One region of the Ferdinandcohnia jepli genome, then DNA from elsewhere that is predicted to be linked to it. Evidence: riboswitches for the same ligand, from Rfam matches in the RefSeq annotation. Region 1 holds a riboswitch; each other region holds the start of a gene.
The links. A riboswitch is a leader RNA that binds a small molecule or an ion and turns the genes downstream of it on or off. The one in region 1 is predicted to bind S-adenosylmethionine.
Positions count from the first base shown of each region.

Region 2: it holds a riboswitch for S-adenosylmethionine, as region 1 does, so the genes downstream of both, AB3M96_RS06585 (5-methyltetrahydropteroyltriglutamate--homocysteine S-methyltransferase) here and AB3M96_RS10065 (sugar ABC transporter substrate-binding protein) in region 1, are expected to answer to the same signal.
Region 3: it holds a riboswitch for S-adenosylmethionine, as region 1 does, so the genes downstream of both, AB3M96_RS05855 (LLM class flavin-dependent oxidoreductase) here and AB3M96_RS10065 (sugar ABC transporter substrate-binding protein) in region 1, are expected to answer to the same signal.

Region 1 is NZ_JBFOKR010000008.1:95,660-102,858, reverse strand. It holds gene pta (phosphate acetyltransferase) at 1-85, shown strand, start outside; gene lipL (octanoyl-[GcvH]:protein N-octanoyltransferase) at 471-1,298, shown strand; SAM riboswitch class I at 1,408-1,563, shown strand; gene AB3M96_RS10065 (sugar ABC transporter substrate-binding protein) at 1,737-2,813, shown strand; gene AB3M96_RS10060 (sugar ABC transporter ATP-binding protein) at 2,992-4,530, shown strand; gene AB3M96_RS10055 (ABC transporter permease) at 4,499-5,521, shown strand; gene AB3M96_RS10050 (VOC family protein) at 5,511-5,894, shown strand; gene AB3M96_RS10045 (ABC transporter permease subunit) at 6,318-7,199, shown strand, end outside.
Region 2 is NZ_JBFOKR010000005.1:79,035-86,233, reverse strand. It holds partial or broken gene AB3M96_RS06600 (GerAB/ArcD/ProY family transporter) at 1-488, opposite strand, end outside; gene AB3M96_RS06595 (spore germination protein) at 436-2,145, opposite strand; gene AB3M96_RS06590 (sulfite exporter TauE/SafE family protein) at 2,355-3,161, opposite strand; SAM riboswitch class I at 3,344-3,445, shown strand; gene AB3M96_RS06585 (5-methyltetrahydropteroyltriglutamate--homocysteine S-methyltransferase) at 3,567-4,670, shown strand; gene AB3M96_RS06580 (phosphodiester glycosidase family protein) at 4,913-7,199, opposite strand, start outside.
Region 3 is NZ_JBFOKR010000004.1:177,429-184,627, reverse strand. It holds gene AB3M96_RS05870 (nuclease-related domain-containing protein) at 1-3, opposite strand, end outside; gene AB3M96_RS05865 (hypothetical protein) at 307-843, shown strand; gene AB3M96_RS05860 (ATP-grasp domain-containing protein) at 859-1,809, opposite strand; gene AB3M96_RS05855 (LLM class flavin-dependent oxidoreductase) at 1,825-2,877, opposite strand; SAM riboswitch class I at 2,959-3,069, opposite strand; gene AB3M96_RS05850 (M20 family metallo-hydrolase) at 3,299-4,579, shown strand; gene AB3M96_RS05845 (VanZ family protein) at 4,692-5,087, shown strand; gene AB3M96_RS05840 (plasmid pRiA4b ORF-3 family protein) at 5,090-6,148, opposite strand; gene AB3M96_RS05835 (hypothetical protein) at 6,268-6,657, shown strand; gene AB3M96_RS05830 (3-ketoacyl-ACP reductase) at 6,853-7,199, opposite strand, start outside.

The sequences.
Region 1 (7,199 bases):
CCAACCGGTGAATGACCTATCACGTGGTTGTAACGCTGAGGATGTATACAAGCTTGCGTTGATTACTGCGGCACAAGCGCTGTAAAAAAATGTGGGAGATAGTCACGGTTGGGCGTGGCTATCTTTTTTTTATAGATAGAAAGCATCAATTTCCTACCTGCAAATGTTGAACTATGTTGGTGTTGTATATCATTTTTGAGGCTTGCTTTGGCTGTCAATTTCTTATTATCTGTTTTCAGAAATATTTCTGTTATCCTGCGAATTATCGAAATTAGTAAGCAATTATTAAATTTATTATGCAATTAATCAAGCTATCCTGCAATTAGTAAAGTTAATGCGCAATTACATAATAGATTCTAATTTGCTTATCAATCTAATCTACTAAAAGTTCTATTTAAAGTACCCCTTTTTACCTCTTCAAGCTCAATATGGTATAATAAATTACTTTTTACGTACGGGAGTTTTGAGAAATGAGCCTTTTACAACAGCCGAGTTGGCGAATAATTGATCAATCAAGTCATGGGTACCAGTTTGATGCGCTTCAATCCTTTGCGATGGACGATACGCTTTGTGCATCTGTCGGAAAAGGTGAATCTGTAGCAACAGCCAGAACGTGGGTACATCACGATACGATTGTGCTTGGGATACAGGATACGAAGCTACCTCATTTACAAGATGGAGTCCGATTACTAGAGTCACTGGGATACAGAGTCATCGTCCGAAACTCAGGTGGTCTTGCGGTCGTGCTTGACGAAGGCGTGTTAAATATCTCGTTAATTTTTCCTGAGAGTGAAAAAGGAATCGATATCAATCGTGGTTACGATACGATGCTCGCGCTTATTCAACGAATGTTCAAAGGTTATCAAGTCGAAATAGTGGCAAAAGAGATAGTTGGGTCATATTGTCCGGGAAGCTATGATCTAAGTGTGAATGGCAAAAAGTTTGCGGGGATTTCACAGCGTCGATTAAGAAACGGGGTAGCCGTTCAAATCTATCTGGGAGTAACAGGCAGTGGTTCAGAGCGTGCTGAAGTTATCAGGCGATTTTATGAGACAGCTTTAAAAGGTGAGGAAACAAAATTTATCTATCCATCTATTAAGCCGGAGACAATGGCATCTTTAGCAGAATTAGTTGATAAAGATTTAACCATGCAAAAAGTTATGCTTCAGCTTCTACAGACATTAAAAAATGAAAGTCAGCATATATTTGCTTCACAGCTGACAGAGCAGGAAATGATTCTGTTTGAACAAAATTATGCACGTGTTTTAGAACGAAATCGGAAAGCCATTGAGATGTAAAAAGAGTTTTTACTATTCTCATAATTTTTATAATAAAAATATTGCAATTTATTTTTGAGGATGATATTATTCTCGTCAAGTAGTAAAAAAGTGAATATGCTGTATACAACTCTTATCGAGAGCAGGCGGAGGGATTTGGCCCGATGATGCCCAGCAACCGACCGTAATACCATTGTGAAATGGGGCGATACAAATCGCCGGGAAATTTCCCGCAAGGCACGGTGCTAATTCCAACAGAAGGATTATTCTTTCTGGAAGATAAGAGGTGCGAAGACGTTAGTATGCTTCAAGCCTCTTTCTGATTTAGAAAGAGGCTTTTCTTATTTTACAAATACATAATTTCATAGAAAAGCCTCTAAAAAACGGGAGAGTGATATATAGTCAACTTGAGTAAACAGATGGGAGAACAATGATTAAAACCGAAAAGGGGAGAACAAAATGAAATTAACAAAATTATTTTTTATACTTTTACTAATTATAGCTGTATTGGTTGGCTGCCAACCGAAAGTGGCAGAGGAAACAACAAAAACAAGCAATAATGAGGCTAAAAATACAGACCATCCATTAGCAAATAAGAAGATAGCGTTAGTCATGCAGCAGAACCTAGGAACCTTTTCCGCCCAGTATATCGAAGGGGTAGAAGAGCAAGTAGAAAAGTTCGGAGGTAAAACAACGGTTTTCACATCCGATGGTGACTTAGCAAAAATGGCGTCTAACTTAGATGCTGCGATCAACCAAGGATTTGACGGAATTTTAATCGACCACGGAACAAAGGAAGCTCTACAAAACGGAGTACAAAAGGCTGTTGATAAGGGGATTCCAGTAGTTGTATTTGATGCAGAAGTAGAGGTTCCGGGCGTTACAGTATTAGAGCAAGGCGACCAACAAATGGCGCAAATGACGCTGGAAAAATTAGCAGAGGATGCTAAAGGTGACGCAAACATCGTGAAAATCTGGGTGGCAGGTTTTGCACCAATGGAAAGACGCCAGCTTGCCTATGCCGAGTTCTTAGAAAGCAACTCAGGTATTAAGGAAATCGCCACATTCGGTGCGGCTACTGCAAATACAGCATTAGATACGCAAGCTCAAATGGAAGCACTGTTAAAGCAATATCCTGAAGAAGGCCAAATCACAGCAGTTTGGGCAGCGTGGGATGAGTTTGCAAAAGGGGCAGTTCGTGCAATTCAACAAGCGGGACGTACAGATATCAAGGTGTATGGAATTGATATGAGTGACGAAGATCTGCAAATGATTCAAGAAGATAACAGCCCGTGGGTTGCATCTGCAGCCGTTGATCCAAAGGATATCGGACGTATCCAGGTTCGTTATGTGTACCAACAGCTTAATGGGGATGAAACACCAGAACGAGTAAAGCTTGAGCCAGTTTTCGTAACGAAAGAAGCTCTACCGGCTCAACAAATTACAACAGCTGAACTTGATCAATACATTGAAGGCTGGGGCAAGAGTGAGCAAGGGTACACAGACGAGTTGAAGAAGCTTGAAGCGGGAGAATAAGTTGGGTTTTTGCTAAAGTGCATATTTTTCTTGTAACGTGCAGAAATCGAAATTAACATGCACAAATCAAAATTAAAGTGCATAAACCCAAAAAACAAAGCTATTAAAATATGAAAATAGGACCTTACTAACGTGAGGTCCTCCCATATTTTTCACAGACAGGAGGCTTGATGTGAAAATGAGCAACCTTTTATTAGAAATGAGAGATATTACGAAGAGCTTTGGCAATGTTGTTGCCCTCGAACATGGAGCGTTTGAACTGAAAAGTGGCGAAGTTCATGCCTTGTTGGGTGCAAATGGTGCCGGAAAGAGTACACTGATGAAAATCCTTTCAGGTGCATATGTGCTTGATACAGGAGAGATTCTAGTGGATGGTAAATCGGTACAAATTTATTCACCAAAGGATGCGAAAGAGCACGGGATTCACTGCGTATATCAAGAGGTGGACACCGTAGTTGTTCCGCAATTGACTGTAGCTGAAAATATATTGCTAGATACTTTTTCAACAGATAAAGGGTTTTTTGTCTCCAAGAAGAAGCTGCATAAAAGAGCTGCGGATGCTCTTTCTCTCCTAAATGTATCATCCATTCCGATGCAAAAGCAGGCACTTGAGCTAACTCTTGCTGAAAAACAACTTGTTCTTATTGCGAGAGCCCTTGTTCATGAAGCAAAGGTAATTATTTTTGACGAGCCAACAGCACCCTTATCGATTGAAGAAACCAAGCATCTGTTTGACGTTATACAGACACTGAAGAAGAATGGTGTTGGATGTATTTTTATATCTCATCGTTTACCTGAAGTGTTTGGGATTTGTGACCGTATGACCATCATGCGAGATGGAAAAACAATTACTACTTATCAGACGAAGGATGTTACTCAAAAAGTAGTTGTGGAAGCTATGCTTGGGAATTCATTTGTTGTGCAGGCTTCCAATAGAATATTCAAGCGGGGAGAGGTTCTATTAGATGTTCACGGACTCGATGACGGTGAGAAACTAACTAATCTATCTTTTACCGTTTCGGAGGGAGAAATTGTTGGAGTGGTAGGACTAGTGGGTGCCGGTAAAACGGAGCTAGCGAAGACATTATTCGGCTTACGACCTCGTGTTGATGGTGAAGTGAAGCTAGGAGGGATACCTGCTGCTTTTACACATTCCGGAGACGCAATAGAGGCGGGTTTAGCCCTCATTTCTGAAGAACGACGAAAAGAAGGACTTTTTATCAATGAGTCAATTTCAACAAATCTCTCATTTGCAAACCTAAAGAAGTTTTCGCGGTTCCTTTTTATGAATAGAAAACGAGAGAAGTCTCATGCTCAGGAAGTTATCAATTTACTAGGAATAAAAGCGGACGATACAGAGACACCAGCTCTGCACTTAAGTGGTGGTAATCAGCAGAAGGTGGCAATTGGGAAATGGTTATCCCGTGATGCGAGTATCTACTTATTTGATGAGCCTACAAAGGGTGTCGATGTAGGAGCGAAGCAGGATATCTTTCAATTAATCACTTCACTTGCAGACGATGGAAAGGGAATTGTGTATTTGTCCTGTGAAATTGAGGAAATCATCGGTATCTCAGACCGAGTACTCGTTATGTATGACGGAGAAATTGTGAAAGAACTGACAAGGGAAGAAGCAACTCAAGACAAAATCCTCTTGTATGCAAGTGGTGGAAAGGAAGACGTACATGAAAGGGAATATCATCAGCTTCTTGTTTAAATATGGGGCAATTGTTTTAATGGGTGTCATCTTAATATATTTTAGTTTTGTAAATGATGCATTTTTTTCATATGGAAATCTATCAGATATCTTGCGGTCTATCTCAATTGTGACTTTGCTTGCATTAGGCGTTACTTTTACACTTGTTGTTGATGGTTTTGATTTATCTGTGGGATCGACTATGTCACTTTCGACCGTAATTACTGCATCCTTGATGGTCTGGTATGAGCTGCCATTATGGATTGTGCTTTTGTTACCTCTTGTTGTTGGTATTTTAGTAGGGTTAGTGAATACTTTGTTGATTGTAAAAATAGGGATACCGGATTTACTTGCAACTTTGGGAATGATGTATATTGTTTCTGGACTTCATCGAACGTATACGGAAGGGTACTCCATTTATAACAACATGCCGCTAACAAGTGGAGGGACTGCACCGGGTGAATTCAGTTCAGCCTTTTTATGGATTGGCCAGGGTAAAATGCTTGGCCTACCTGTACCTGTATGGATTATGTTGTTTTTTGTTCTACTTGTGTACGTCATTCTTACTCACACAAGATGGGGACGAATTTTATATATGACTGGTGGAAATGCAGAAGCAGCAAGGTTATCCGGGATTAATACAAATAAGGTAAAACTTATTGCATACACAGTGTCAGGAGTATTTGCTTCAATGGCTGGTATTCTATTTGCTGCACGTGTCGGGTCAGGGCAAATTGATGCCGGTGCTTCTCTTTTAATGGAGGCTGTCGCGGCTGTATTTGTAGGTTTCTCTGTATTAGGTGCTGGAAAACCAAACGCGCTTGGTACGTTTTTCGGAGCAGCTTTAATTGGCATTTTGTTAAATGGATTAACCATGTTAAATCTACCGTACTATGCCTTTGAAATTGTTAAGGGATCTGTCTTAGTACTCGCGCTTGCCGTTACGTATATTGGAGTAGGCTATCGACCAAAAATCATTCGTAAAAGGAGAGAACAGAAACATGCCGCTTAAAAAATTAGAACATGTAGGAATCCAAGTTAGGGATCTAGATACAACGATAGAGTTTTACACAAAAGTATTAGGCTTAGAGTTACTTGAAAAACAAGACCATGTCGATCCAGCTATCAAACTTGCATTTTTAGGGTTCAGTGACTCAGATGAAACGGTAATTGAATTGATTTCGGGATATAATCCTAACTTACCGACTGAAGGAAAGGTACACCATATTGCGTTTGCCGTGGAGAACATTGAACAGGAAATCGCTAGAATTAAGGAACACGAGGTAACATTTGTGGATGAAGCGATAACGACTCTTCCAAGTGGTGCAAGATATGTGTTTTTTATTGGACCAGATGGTGAGTGGATTGAGTTGTTTGAGAAGTAAGAAGCGGCTTTTAAGCTGGCGATGCGCCGGAAATTGCTAAAAATCGTATTTTTCTCGTAAAAACCATAAATCTCGATTAAAAATCGTAAATTCAAATTATAAATCGTAAATCCGAATTAAAAATCATAAATCAAAACTAAAAACCGTAAGCTAGTTATTTGAAGATAGAAATCAGTGCGCGGTATGGCTTTAGCCAAGATATTGCCGATAAATTGAAAAAGTAGATAGAAAAGTCTTATCTGATTCAGGATAAGGCTCTTTTTTATGTGCAATTTACTTGTTTCTGTTACATAATAGAGTGATAAATCCAAATATTATAAAAAGTGAAACCTTTTCTGTAAGATGTCGTCTTAATGTTAGGTGTAAATCTGGCCGTTAGACGGGCAGTAGAATAAAAAGAGATTAGAAAAAGGGGGGATCCGATTGATTAAAAAGATAGCAATATCGGGAAGAGATCTTATGTTTTTACTTTATTTAGGACTTGTCCTGTTAGTGATAGCTTATTTTTTAGGAGAAGGGGACGTGATGTCGTTCTTCTCATCTATTAAACTACTGTTCCCGATATCTGAAAGTGTTGAGGCAATTAAGCAATTCATAATAAGCGGGTGGACAGAAGGAAGCCTGGGGACGACTAAGAGCGGTGAGGTATACGAAGACATTGTAATGGATCACTTTCCGAGAAGTTTATATGTCATTTTGACTGCATTTTTCCTTTCGGTAACTTTAGGCATTTCAAAAGGTATATTTGATTATCGGTATAAGAATACATATTTAAACGTTTTGGGTACGGGAGTAACCTCTCTTGTAAATTCGCTTCCCGACTTTTTACTAATTATTGCATTACAATGGATTATTTTATTTAACTTTAATTTTATTGATGTATTTGGCCATGATCAGTGGTTTAATTTTATTTTTCCATCGATTCTCGTTGCTTTATATCCAATGATGTATTTTGCGCGGATAACGTTTGCCACATTATCTGCCGAAGATGGCGAAATGTACATTCAGTTCGCACGTTCAAAGGGATTGACGCAAAGGGTAGTAATAAAAAAGCATATTCTAAAAAAGTGCTTCCATTCGATCCTGCAACACCTTGGAGTTGTAATGACGTATATCGTTTCAAATCTGTTAATCGTTGAGTGGCTAATGGAGTATAAGGGTGCTGCTTGGCGAATGATGACATCTATAAAACGGTTGGATGTTAGTAAACCTGCGTATGCGGCTTTTAAAGGGTATCCAGAAATAGGTTTGATTGTGGAAATTTCATTCTGTTTTGTTGTGATACTTGTACTGACTCAAATAGTG
Region 2 (7,199 bases), on a different contig from region 1:
AGATAATGCAACAACGATTAATCCTGGTGCAATTATGATTGGCACATAAAAATTATGTATATAAGCAAATATATTGATATCATTTCTCGTCGAAATTGCAGCAAGAACTAACATTACAATAACCGTTACCTCAAGGGGAGTCTGCTTTAGTATTGCGGTTATAACAACCGCCCCAAATTCTCTTGATGTTAATCCAGTTAACGTTGCAAAAAAGAGGATAACCATAAGGCTTGAAAGCCTTCCTGCCCATTTCCTAGAATATCCTCTCCATATACAATTAAAGATTTACGTGGGTGGCGTATCCCTAGGAAGGTAATTATTCCAAGTCCTAAAGATGCAATCGCTATCCCCATTAAGGTAACCAGCGGAGCACCAGTATCAGCAGTCTCTACTGCAAATAGTGGAAGTGCAAGAAGTCCGACACCAATAATCGTACTAATTAGAATTGTCGTCGCTTGTATGACTGTTATTTCCTTTGGGTATTCCATCAGACTTCCCCTCCTTCCACTTTTCATTTCCGACCTTTAATGGATCCAACGTATTACTTGGTGCTTTTTTCAATTCCTCCTTAGTCGTTCCTAAACGGTCCGAATTCTGGGGGTGAAGCATAGCTGGACGTTTAGGCATCCACCAAAAAGGTGCCCTTATGATAACATCCTTAAAACCTTGAAAATTACCGGGTGTAACGGGGCTCATATAGGGAACTCCGAAGGATTTTAATGAGAGCATATGGTTAAAGATAAAAATAACTCCAATCACTACACCATAGAGCCCAAAAAAACCAGCCATAATCACAATTGGAAATCGCAGCATACGTAGCGCAAATGCAGCACTATAGGCAGGTGTTGCGAATGACCCAATCGTTGTTAAAGCAATAACAACAACTGTAATAGGGCTTGCTATCCCGGCTTCAACAGCAGCTTGTCCAATAACAAGAACTCCTACTATAGAAAGAGCCCCACCAACCTGCTTGGGTAAACGTACAGTCGCTTCTCGGAGTACTTCCATAGCTATCTCAATGATTAGAACTTCGATAACTGCTGGAAAAGGCACCCCTGCTCTACCACCTGCAACTGCTACAGCAAATTCAGTTGGCAAAAGCTCAGGATTAAACGATATAAAGGATACATAAAGAGACGGAAAAATTAATGAAAAAACTAAAGCTACCATACGTGCAAGTCGCACAAAGCTTCCCATTAAAAACCGGGATGAGTAATCTTCAAATGTTTGATAAAACTGGTTAAAAACAACTGGTACGATGAGAGAAAAAGGGGACCCATCTACTAGTATGGCAACCCTTCCTTCTAGCAGGCTTCCAACCGTTTTATCAGGTCGTTCCGTGCTCTGTATCTGAGGGAAAGGGGACATATGATTATCTTCAATAAATTGCTCGATATATCCCACATCTAATATCGCATCTATATCAATTTTACCTAGCCGATCTTTAACCTCATTAACTAGGTCATTCGTGGCAATTCCTTCTAGATAACAAACTGCAACAGTTGATTTAGATAAGCGCCCAATTTCTAATGTTTCTATACGGAAATCAGCTGTTTTCAACCGATTTCGCAGCAATGCCAAATTAGTCTGAAGAGATTCAATAAAACCTTCCCTCGGCCCTAGAATAACCTGCTCTGTTTCAGGTTGAGAAATCGAACGTTTTTCGATATTTTTTACACCAAATTTTATAGCAGTATCTAATCCATCAATAAAAACAAGCGTTTCTCCTCGTAATAACGCTTGTATGATTTTTTCAATATTACATTCACCCTTCGCCTCACTATGAAATATGGATTCATTAAAAATAAAATCCTCCAGGTTTTCTAATGTGATAGTAGAGATATCAGTATAAATTGGGATATACATTAACGGCTTCATAACTTCATTGTTAATTGCCTTTTTATCAACTAGGCTGGAAAAATATACAATGACAGCACGAAACTTTCCATACAATTGGAAGTGCCGATAAAAAAAGTCAACATTTTTCCCTAATAAATCTTGGAGTAACTCAATAATTTCATCAAGACTCTTGCCAATCTTCTTCTTCTCCATGTCCTCAACCAACTTATGAGGAATTGGGATAGCTTCTTCCGGCTTTTTTTGAGAACTATTTCGTTTACTCCTTCTAATCGTTGACCATGACATCGCGCTACCTCATTCAAAGATATAGATTTTTTTATTATTTTCCTATAAAAACGGTATTTTATTCTTTCGCAGGAAAAATGAGTAAAAACAAAAAGCCACTCACACTCGAAATTCTCATTTCAAGTGTAAGCGGCTTTTTGTGACATGGTTCCCGTCTGGGACAGAGGGACAGGTACATTGTCCCAAAACCAAAGAGAAAGTTAGTCTAGTTAAGAAAGAATCAGTCTAATTCCAATAACTAATATAAAAATTCTAAAGACAAGTACAATTGTTTTCTCATTTAATGATTTGTTAAGAATTGCACCAAATTTTGCTCCGAACCATGCGCCAGGTATGAGAGCAAGAGCGTATAGCCATTCGACATTTCCTTGTTGGATATGTGCGATTGATCCTGTAATTGCAGATAGAAACACTAGTAACATAGAGGTTGCAACAGCTACAGATGGTGGAAAACGAAAAACTAGTAACATGAGAGGCACCATTAGTGCTCCCCCACCTATTCCGAATAGGCCAGACAATGCACCAACCACAAAAGCAAATGCGATACCCAGAGGTATATAAACTCGATAAGTCGTTTCCTTCCCTTCATTATCTATATAGGTTCTTTCAAGCCCCTTAGAGAACTGGATAGGTTTTAGCTTGTTTGAAATGGCCAATACGAACGAAATAAATACCATTAATATTCCGAACAAGGTATAAAAGAATGTAAGCTCTAATTTATCATTTAAATAAGCGCCAACTATAGCTCCTGGTCCGCTTCCAATAAAAAATATCAATCCACTTACATAGTCTACTTTCTTTTGTTTTAAGTAGGCTAACGTCGAAGATAAGCCAGTAAAAACAATAATTAGTACAGACGTACCAACAGCAGTTTGTGGGCTTATTGAGGGAATAAGCGCAAGACTACCTCCTAAGAACAATAAAGAAGGAACAATAACTACTCCCCCACCTAAACCGGCAAGACTACCAATCGTACCTCCCACAAACCCAATTAATAAAAGAAGTATATAAACCAATTTTGTACGCTCCCTTATGCTGGCACAGAGGACAGGTCCCTTGTCCCATTTTCTATGTATCTTTCAATTATACAGGAATAGTCTAATTACAAAAGATAGATTTGGTAGTTTTTCATTTCACAGTTGACATTTCAATTTGTAAAATGTAAAGTAAAGTCTATAAATTTAATATTTCGTTTTCTTTCTTATCAAGAGAGGTGGAGGGACTGGCCCTATGATACCTCGGCAGCGGACTTTAAATAGTACTGTGCCAACTCCAGTAGCGTAATGCTAGAAGATAAGAAGAGCAGGATTCTACTTATCTATTACCCTCTCTTCTTATTTTTGAAGAGAGGTTTTTTATGTTTGGACATTAGGACAGTGACCTGTCCCCTTGTCCCAAATCAATAAAAGGGAGAGATTCAATTGACAAAGACATTAGTTAAGGCACCGTTTAGAGCAGATCATGTAGGTAGTTTATTACGGCCAGAGAGGATTCATCAGGCAAGAAAGGCATTCCAGGCAGGCGATATTACTGCACAAGAATTACACGGAATTGAAACAGAAGAAATTAAGAAAATTGTTGATAAGCAAATAGAGGTAGGATTACAAGCTGTTACTGATGGGGAGTTCCGTCGCCGTTTTTGGCATACTGATTTCCTAGAGCATTTAAATGGTGTTGAGGGCTATGTTCCTGAAAGTGGTTTTGCATTTAAAGGTGAGGAAACTGAGCGTTACGATGTGCGTGTTGTTGGAAAAATCTCGTTTAACCCGGACCACCCACATGTTAAAGACTTTATTGAATTTAAAGAAATTGTTGGAGACCGAGCTGTTGCTAAACAAACGATTCCAAGTCCTAACCAATTATTTAACGCTGGTATCCGTAATTTAGAAATCTATCCTGACATTGAAGAATATACAAAAGATATCATCCAAACCTACCGTGATGCAATTAAAGCTTTTTATGATGCAGGATGCCGTTATTTACAGCTAGATGATGTTTACATAGCTGGTCTGAATGCACCAGAAATTCCTTTTAATGATAGTGGCTATTCACGTGAAGAATTAATTGACCTAGCTTTACGTGTTGTTAATGGTGTATTGGAAGATAAGCCAGAGGATTTAGTTGTCACTACTCACCTATGCCGTGGTAACTACAGATCTAAATGGGCTTTTGAAGGTAGTTATGCGAAAATTGCGCCTACCCTTTTTGCTAAAGAAAAAGTAACTGGGTTTTTCTTAGAATATGATGATGACCGTTCTGGAGACTTCGGACCATTAGAATATATTCCAAATGGGGGACCACAAGTCGTACTTGGAGTATTCACTTCAAAGCATGGTACTTTAGAAAACAGGGAAAACATTAAAGCTCGTGTAGAAGAAGCAACAAAATATGTACCACTTGAGCAATTATGTATCAGCCCACAATGCGGTTTCGCTTCCACTCACCACGGTAATATCTTAACCGAGGAAGAACAATGGGCAAAATTGAAATATATCGTAGATATCTCTAAAGAAATTTGGGGATAATGGGACGCAGGGACTATCCCAAAACCATAGTAAAAGCGAACACCTTCATATAAGATGTTCGCTTTTATACTATTATGAATAGGAGTATACAATTGTCCTTTCACACAACGCATTATTTACTCTTACACCTAAATAAACATATTACGTGTTTAGTACTAGGCACAGTAAACCAGTCTAACCCAAGTTTGGACAACGACCTGTCCCTCAGTCCCAGCAGTTTGGAACAAAGAACCCTTGTCTCACTACTGAACTACAATACTAAGTTCCTCAGTCATTCTATTTGCTTCAACCTTCAAGCTAATTTCTCCAGCATTTAAGGCTTTTAGCTCAAGTGTTTGCTGGTTAAAGAGTGCATCATATTTACCGGATGATTCTGCACGGGCTAGTTCCTCTCCCTTACCGATAAAGACATTGTTACTACCTTCCCATTGAACAGTTGCTGGATAGCGAAGCGGGAAGTTTAGATTGTCTTTTTGATGGCCAGTCGCCTCAATTTTTACAGTTTCTCCTACTTTTACACTTACAGGTGCTTGGAGAGTAATTGATAGTAATAATGGATTAACCTCAGCTTGAATCCAGTCCGAACCTGATACGTTACCATTTGATTGCTCTGGTCCCTTTGCTTTATCAGGTATCGGAGTTGGGTCAACTCCAAACATAGTCCACTCATAAAAACCACCCGCATCTGATGAGCCGTATGGTGCTTTTCCAGATGGACCAACGACCATATATGGAACACCTTCGACACGGTCAACACTAACAGTATGTGCATGTCCGCCTACGAATAGCGCTCCCTTACCACCTGAGTCTTGACGGAACTCTGTTAAAAATTGTTCAAGAAGATTCGATTCTTTTCGGTCACTAAGCTGACTATTTTTCGTTGGCAGCGGATCTCTTGTAGGATGATGTGCCATTACAACGACATTTTTTACCTTCGGATCTGCTGCTGCTTCCGTTAATGCTTTTTTCAAGTCTAAAAGCTGCTGAAAATCGCTAGTACGGAAACTTCCAGTCGATGAATCTAGTAAAATAAATCGTGTACCTTTGTGGTCAAATGTATAGCGGTTGTTTTCATAGACTTCTAAGAAGTTATCCAATGTACCTGGTCCCATAATTTCATGATTTCCAGGAAGATAATAGATTGGTAGCTTATCTCCAACCTCTTCTTGTAAAATTTGCTCTGCAAGGTCAAAGTCCTCTTTCCAGGCTGAGTCAACTAAATCCCCGTTTATAACCAAGAAGTCAGGTTTCGCGGCCACGATTTGGCGTAGTGATTCGCGAGCCATTTGTACTTGAGAACTGTTTGGTGACTTTGCAACAAACTGACTGTCTGCAAGTACCGCAAACGTCCAACGTCCTTTTTCAATTTCCCCATTTTGAATGATGAGTGGATCGGCATCCTTAGTTTCTTCAGGGACATCAATTGATGTAGGAACCTTAACTGTCACATCATCAAACACTAGTTGACCTGTATACTGATTATTTCTGTTAGTTTCAACTGGATAAATTCTCCAAAGTTTTACTGGATATCGTACACCTTCTGGTATTGTTGTCTCTACATACTTCCATCCAGTCCAATCCACTTTATCTGCTAGAGTTAACGTATACCTTGTGCCTCCTGCATCTTCAAGTACTGTTCGAAGCCAAGCTCCATTTCCATCACCTTTTACCCATAATCCTATTTTCTGTACACTGCCCGGAAGCTCAATCATCGGTGATGCTTGTAAATAAGCCGCTCGAGTCGCTGTTGTTGTTGAAAAATCATATGCTAGCTCTATCCCCTTGCCAGTCCTTCCGTCAACATGACTCATGGATGCCCCAACGGCATCTGGATACTTTGTAAATGACCAACCATTTATCTCTTCAAACTCATCTATTTTCTGGGTAGCAAGACCAATTGTTACCGGAAGATACGCAACCTCATCTTGAACCGTTATTGTGACTAACGCAGACTCCCCATCCTTTTTAGGAACTACAGTAAAGCTGCCATCTACATTTTCCATGATTGAAATAATAGTATTATCATATTCTAATTTCACATCCCGTGCCTCAATAGGTGCACTGTACCCATCCTTGTCATAACCGTTAACAGAAAAACTAGTCTGTTTTCCTACTTCAAGACTCAGACGTGATTCCGAAGCTTCAATTTTATTTAATGCACTCAGAACAGTAATCTCCATTGATCCTTTTGCAGACTTTACTTGTGCCTCAGCAATTGCCTTACCAGGCTTTTTAGCATGAAATTCTCCATCTTTCCCAAAAGTCCCTACATCTGCAGGTAGCGCTTTCCATTTTACGTCCTCAACTGAAACCGGAGTATAATTTTCATCATGCCCCAGACCAATAAACGTTCTTGTTAAACCTGGGAATACACGGCTACTCTTTTCTGATTCAAACACTGTCGCAACAGTAAAGCTATTCAATTCGCCACTTCCAGCCTTTGCAAATATCCCAATTCCATTAGGTACAGACCTTTCAACACCATCTGACGGCTGATTTACAACCTCAATATTGTCTGTTCCTGGTTTG
Region 3 (7,199 bases), on a different contig from region 1:
CATTTAGTCAACTCCTTGTTTAAGTTAAGACTTATTTCGACATTTATTATAGTAATTCCTGCTAGATTCATAGATTAAGAAATGGTTATGATTTTTAATATTGATTTATGGTTTTTAATTCGGAAATACGGTTTTTAATTCGGAAATACGGTTTTTAATTTGGATTTGCGGTTTTTAATCGTAATTTACGGTTTTTACAAGGAAAATACGCTTTTTAGCCATTTTTCGAGAGCAAGGCAGACTAAACCCCACATTCAGGTTTATTTTTCCACCTCTCAGTGCACACTGATTGCTGAGGTGGTTATTATGATTAAAAGGCTACTTTTACTCGCAATCATAGTTGAATTAGGTTTATTTTGGTATGTTCATCAAGGAAAAGACCCACCATTACTCGCTGCGGACGCTCCTAAGAAACAGATACACGAAAACATGGTGAAGAACCTTCCTTTGGATGAAAGCACGCAGGTTGCGGAGGCATCGATGACTACAGAGTCTTCCACACTTGAAGAAATTAAAGAAAAGTATGATAGTGAATTTACTATTCTTGAAAAAGACACAAAGAAGAAAGCCAAAGAGCTACTCAAACGAGCGAAGGCAGATTTTATCGAAGAATCAGCTGATGGAGTGGCAGTTTTGCAAGTGATGGGTACCTACTATAACGAATTCAAGACGTTAGAAAAAGAAACCGATGAGTTATTCTACGCGCTCTATACCGAGCTAGAGAATGAGTTAGTAGTTAATGGACACTCAAAAGAGGAAGCCCTGCCTTATAAGAAAAAGTATGAAGAAAAGAAAAATGAATTATTGAAAAAGGCATTAGATGTTCAGGGAAGTTACCAGTAGGCAACTTCCCTTTTTTTACACCTCTACTCCAGCCAACTTCTCCAACTCTTTCCCTAAAAACGTTGCAACCTCAAGCATACCAAACTTACCGGCAGCATCCTCCGCGTCTGAGTTGTAATTGGTATTTGTATTGATGTCATATGTGAAAATTTCGCCCTCGCTGTTACGGATAAACTCGATGCCAGCAATGTGAATGTCGTTTGCAGCTAGAACCTGCTCATACCTTTCTAAAATAGGATCTGCAAAGTTTTCAACGATTTGGAACTTAGGTTTCGTTGGTACTTCTTCGCCAACTGGACAGAAAAGGTCTCCGATTTGGCATGCGTCTGCCGGGCATAGTTCAAAGCCTTCAGATGTGTCGACTCGAACCGCATACACAAACTTGCCGCCAACAAATTCGCAACGGGTGATATATGGTTCTGGTGATTGGATGTACTCTTGAATAAGCGTAATTCCATCAACCGGCTCCTCAAAAGTCGGTCCTTCAAGATACTCATTTAGTGCTTCTAATGAATAGAACAATTGAACTCCAAGTCCTTTTCCAGCACGGTTATGTTTTGTAATAAATGGTGCACCTGCAAACTTCGCTGCCGCTTCACGAATTTGTTCTTTTCCAACTGCCGCAACTGTTTTCGGTGTTTTTACACCATAACGATTCAACTCAAGGTATTGCTGAACCTTACTAACTTCTAACTGCAGTGCACGCGATCCGTTAAACACTTTTCTATCGTGCGCTTCTAACCATGCAAGAACTGCACTCGTTAATTCAGGTGCATATCGATGACCGCGCGTATGAGAAGATGCGCTCATTCTACTATAAAATACACCTTCCGGCGGTGCCTCGGATAAGTCCACTGTTCCCTGATCCAGATGCCACAACTCATACGGAAGATTTAGTTCTTCTAGGCGCTTTACTAAGTGCTGTGTCCATTCATCATTTTCATGAATTACATATATTTTACTCATTGCTTCCACTCCTTTTTAAGCTTCTAGTTTTTGAGTTCGTTTCGCTTCTACAAGTGGCATTACATCACGAGCAAAGCGTTCCATTTCTTCTAGCTGTGGTGAAAATTGAAGTAGTAATAAGTCTAATCCAACCTCTTCATATGCTAAAATGCGCTCCGCAATTTGTTCCGGTGTTCCGATTAAGTTTGGACGCAAGCCTCTGTTTGAAACGGAATAATCCTGCAACTGAATTTGCTGCTCTAATTGAGATTTACTTGTGAAATCCTTGAATCCCGCGTATCCGCTAGTATCTTTTACATCCGTGATACGACGAAGTTCCTCCTGAACCTCTTCCTCTGTATCGCGGCAAATCACGTACGCTGCCATTCCAAAGGATTGGAAGTCGTCTTTGTTCAAGGCTTTTCGTCTATTTTTCATATCCGTGATTTTCGTATCAATTTCTTCAACTGTTCCACCATGCATCACATAAGCGTCCATGACTGAAGCGATTACTTCTTTACCCTTTGGACTTTCGCCGCCTGCATATAAAACCGGGTTAGGACGTTGAACTGGCTTTGGAGCAAGCTTCGCATTTTGGATATTGTAAAACTTGCCATCATATGAGAAAGTTTCTTCTGTCCATAGTCCTTTCACAACATCGATAAACTCTAGCGTGCGGTCATAACGCTCATCATGTGCTGTAAAAATACCGTTGTACTGACGGGCTTCTTCTTCCCACCAAGCAGAAACGACATTCAACGTAAACCTTCCATTGCTTATATGATCAATGTTCGCAGCCATTTTTGCTGTTACAGCAGGGTTGTGGAATCCAGGACGGACCGCTGTCATAATTTCAATTTTTTCCGTAACTGCTGCAAGTGCTGCCGCAGTTGACCAAGCCTCAAGGGAATCATGCTCGGGACCCTTAATATCATTCAAATATAATTCAGCAATTAAGGTTGTATCATAGCCCCATTTTTCCGCCGCTTGAATCACTTCCTTTGCATAAGCAAAGGTCGGTGGCATGTTCTCATCCTCCACATTTCGTAACCACCCACCAAAAATCGGTAACCAAAAACCATACTTCACTCCACTCATCTCCTCATGCTGTTTCTAGATAAAATAAAAAACCTCTTCAAAAAGAAGAGGTTTGTATGTAACGTCGACCCCTTCTTATTTCTCAAACATCAAGTTTGATGGAATTGGCACAGTATTCTATGAATCTAGAACCCGCTGCCGAGGCTTCAAAGGGCCATTTCCCTCCACCTCTCGTAATAAGAAGACACTATTTATTTCGTAATTCGTAATGTTATCATACTTTATCTATCAGAAAAGTTCAACAAAAAAGTTTTTGTTAGCTAATGTAGTAAACCGAGTAATCTTATTGAATTACTGAATAGAGTTTCTCGTTAAGTCACAATTATGATTGCAGGATAGTCTTATTAATTGCATAATAGGTACATTAATTGAACAATGCTTAAATTGCAAACCACAAAAAAGGAGAATTCAGATGAACCTGTATGAAAAACTCATAGTAGATTACGATAAATCATTAAACAAAAACGGCGTAAGGGGTGAGCGCTTGGCCACAAGATTAGCGGCTCTTTCCGAGATTGGACTCACACCAGACTGCGGTTCGTACCGGATTGGCTTTTCAGAAGAAGAAAAGGCAGCAAAGGACCTCGTCAAAAAATGGATGACCGAAGCAGGACTTGAAGTAACTGTTGACGGTGCCGGAAATGTGTTTGGCCGCCTTGAAGGTAAAAACCCAGAGTTACCGGCACTAATATCTGGATCCCATGTAGACAGTGTGCCAAATGGCGGACATTTTGACGGACCACTTGGTGTGCTTGCTGCACTAGAGGTTGCAGAAGCTTGGAAACAAACCGGATACACTCCAGAAAGACCTTACGAAGTCGTCATTTTTACCGACGAAGAAGGTGCACGTTTTAACGGTGGCTTTAGTGGCAGCATGTCGATGATTGGTGAGGCAAAACCAGAGGATTTACTTCCTAAAAAGGATATAAACGGAGTCCCTTTTAGCGAGGTGTTAGAAAGTATTGGCCTCACTACAGATTCCTTTTTCACTTCAAAAAGAGACCTCGACAAACTAGAAGCCTTTGTTGAAATACATATTGAACAAGGTAAAAGACTTGAAAATGCAAACACATCTGTAGGAATTGTGACCGGAATTGCAGGACCATGCTGGTTGAAGATGACGTTTAAAGGACAAGCCGGTCATGCAGGCAACACTCCAATGAATGATCGACAAGATGCTCTTGTTGCTGCCAGCCAATTTATATATGAGGTACAAGCGCTCCCTCAGCAAGTGAGCTCTTCTGCAGTTGCGACTGTTGGCAAGGTTGATGTATTTCCTAATGGGGTAAATGTTATTCCAGGTGAGGTTCGTTTAACTGTTGATATTCGTGATATCCAAAAGGATACGCGCGACAAACTAGTCGAACTTGTCATCGACAAGGCGCACACTCTTTGCAACAACCACAACATCGAACTAGAAGTAGAAGAAACCTTCCGGGAGGCACCCGTTCCAATCAGTGAGGACATGCAGGAAAAACTGGCTAACTCGGTTAAAGCCCAAGGGATAGAACCGGCTTATTTACCAAGCGGTGCCGGGCATGATGCAATGGTGGTTGGGCGTAAACTTCCGGTTGCGATGATTTTTGTACAGAGTAAGGATGGGATTAGTCATAATCCTGCCGAGTGGTCGACTTTGGGGGATTGTGTGCAGGCGGTTCATGTGTTGAAGGATTTTTTGGAGACTTATAGATAATCATGAAAAAAGAGAATGGAATCTTATTTTTCCATTCTCTTTTTACCCACTAATAACCAATAGGTTTATGTTCTTCCCGGGTTGACCAAACTCACTAATGGGTGAGGAAGATATGAAAATAAATTATGAACTTGTATTTGGAATGGACAAGGTGGGACATTTCCTGCTATTCTTCGTTGTTTCATTTATTCTCGGTTTGGTTTGCTTAGTGGTTATTAATAAATACCACGTAAGAAAAAGTCTGGGAATTGTATGGCTATATCTGATTTTACTAGGACTTTTTGAAGAGTATAGGCAATATTTTCTTCCAGAGCGAAGTGCAGAATTTTTAGACGCTATTGCTAATTTACTTGGCACAACAACTGGTTTAGGTATCCCTTTTTTACTCTCTTCTCTTTTAGTAAAAAAGAAGGGACAGCCATCCCCACAATTTAATGTGATCTTCTACATTTTTCCTATTCCATTTTTAATAGGGTTATGGTTGATAAATGAAAGACCATTTTTTTAGAATTATAACTTTTTCAACTTCCAGTTAATTTCCCTAAGAGCAAACTTCTCATACCTTTGGATACGTGCCCATTCAGTCATGTCGTGATGTTCAGGATGAGCAGGGTCTCCAATGACGGTTAAAAAGTGTTGAAATCCCGGTTCCCCACCTACATCCTCTGGTGGAGCATTTCCTTCTCCGTCTAAACAGGTCGGATATTTGAAATCATAATCCTCGATAATTTTTTCGAACTCGATGTGATGCTCCCAATTATCGCCGAAATCATAGGTATAGATTAGTGAATGATAAGTCGGTATATATTCTGACAGATTCGCTGATGTGTCTTTTGCGTTATTCGATGTCTCTAAATCAAATCTGAGATTTGCAATCGAATTCTTTTTTTGATCCAGTATTGTAAATTTATGAAGATGATAATTCCTCCAATTAAAAGCTGATTGTATACTGTTATGTAAGTCGTTAAATGTCATATTCAATGGTACTACCAGCCTGCGCCAAACCTGATAATTACGTAACTTCAATGTAATTTTTAATTGAGCAGCACGTGAAGTAAAAATGCGGGTACCCACAAATTCTTCAAGGTCTTTATACATCTCTTCATTCGGGGTAATATACCCTTTTCCTTCTCCTGCTAAAAGTTTGCTTATTCTCATACTCATGTCTATTTGAATTAAGTTTTCTGGTTCTAAACGATCGCCCAAAAATTGAACAGTTTCACAGGCTCTATTCATTCTAGAAACGCATGTCCGATTCTTGGTTTTTACAAAAGAAACTGTTTCTGAATGAAGGAGATACTTATCAATAACTTCCTCCTTAATCCGTTCTGCCTCAAATGTTTTCCGAATCCCCTGCAGTAAAAGTTTAGCTAACTGTTTGAAGTCTTTTGCTTTTAGTCCGTAAAAGACAATAGCATATCGATTCTTGTCGTTTACCATGACAACCGTTTTCTTACGGTTTATGGTAATGATATTAGCGTGCCAAGAGAACAGGTCGTCCTCCACTATTTCTTGTCCAGGTTTCATTTTTAGTTCATCTAAAAGTTTTTTTGTACATTGAATTAGCATTTTAATAGCTCCTAATCATAATCTTAATCAGAGTATATCATTTATTTGAAAGTGTTATTGTTTACTAGTGTTGCCAGTTTATAATGTTACTAGACGGAATAATAAGAGAGGTGTTGCTTATGTCGTTTAAAATATTAGACGTAGCAAAAGACGATGTGGGACCTTATCTAAAGCTTGAAATAGAGTTAACAGATGGAACGACTGCCGTTATTCGGTGGGGATTAAACAGTGAGGACTATAAACAAATACGAAGCATAGTTACAAAGAAACATTTCGACTCCTTAGCTACCGGGTACTCTTACGAACTACTTCCATATTACAGTAGTGTGCAAGAAAGAACCGGAAGCACTCCAACTTTTTATGGAAGTGTGAGATGTATTCAAGAAACGCGGGTAATGAAGGTTGATTTTGTATGTTCTGAAAGGTTTGCTGGTAATTTGGAGTGGTTTCGGAGTCATGTAAGCTGTTTAGCTGATGTTCAGCACATAATTTGGGAGGATTTTAGATAAGATTTGACACTTGATGTTGAGTTTTTGGGGTTTACGATTTTTATTTTGGATTTATGGTTTTTAATCTGAATTTACGATTTTTAATTTAAAAATACGGTTTTTAATTCGGATTTACGATTTTTAAATGAAAAATACGGTTTTTAGCAAAAATACCTATGTGGAATAAACTTAAACCACATAGGTACCAAGCACATTTTATGGATTAGTAGACCAAAGTCCCGCTGATTTGATAAAAATGCGAGGATGTAATTTTAGCTGGGCTACAATATATTCAGCTAAATCCTCTGGCTGCATAACTTTTTCAGGATTTCCGTCTGTTAGATTCTCTTTAAACGCTAATTCAGTAGCCACTGTACTTGGAGTCAGCGCTGTTACACGGATATTATGTTTACGAACTTCCAATGCTAGCGACTCGGTCAAACCTAATAAACCAAACTTCGATGCACTGTATGCACTTGTAACTGGTGCTCCTTTTTGACCAGCAGTTGACGAAATATTAACGATGTCACCACCATTTTTTTCGATCAATTGTGGTAGGACCG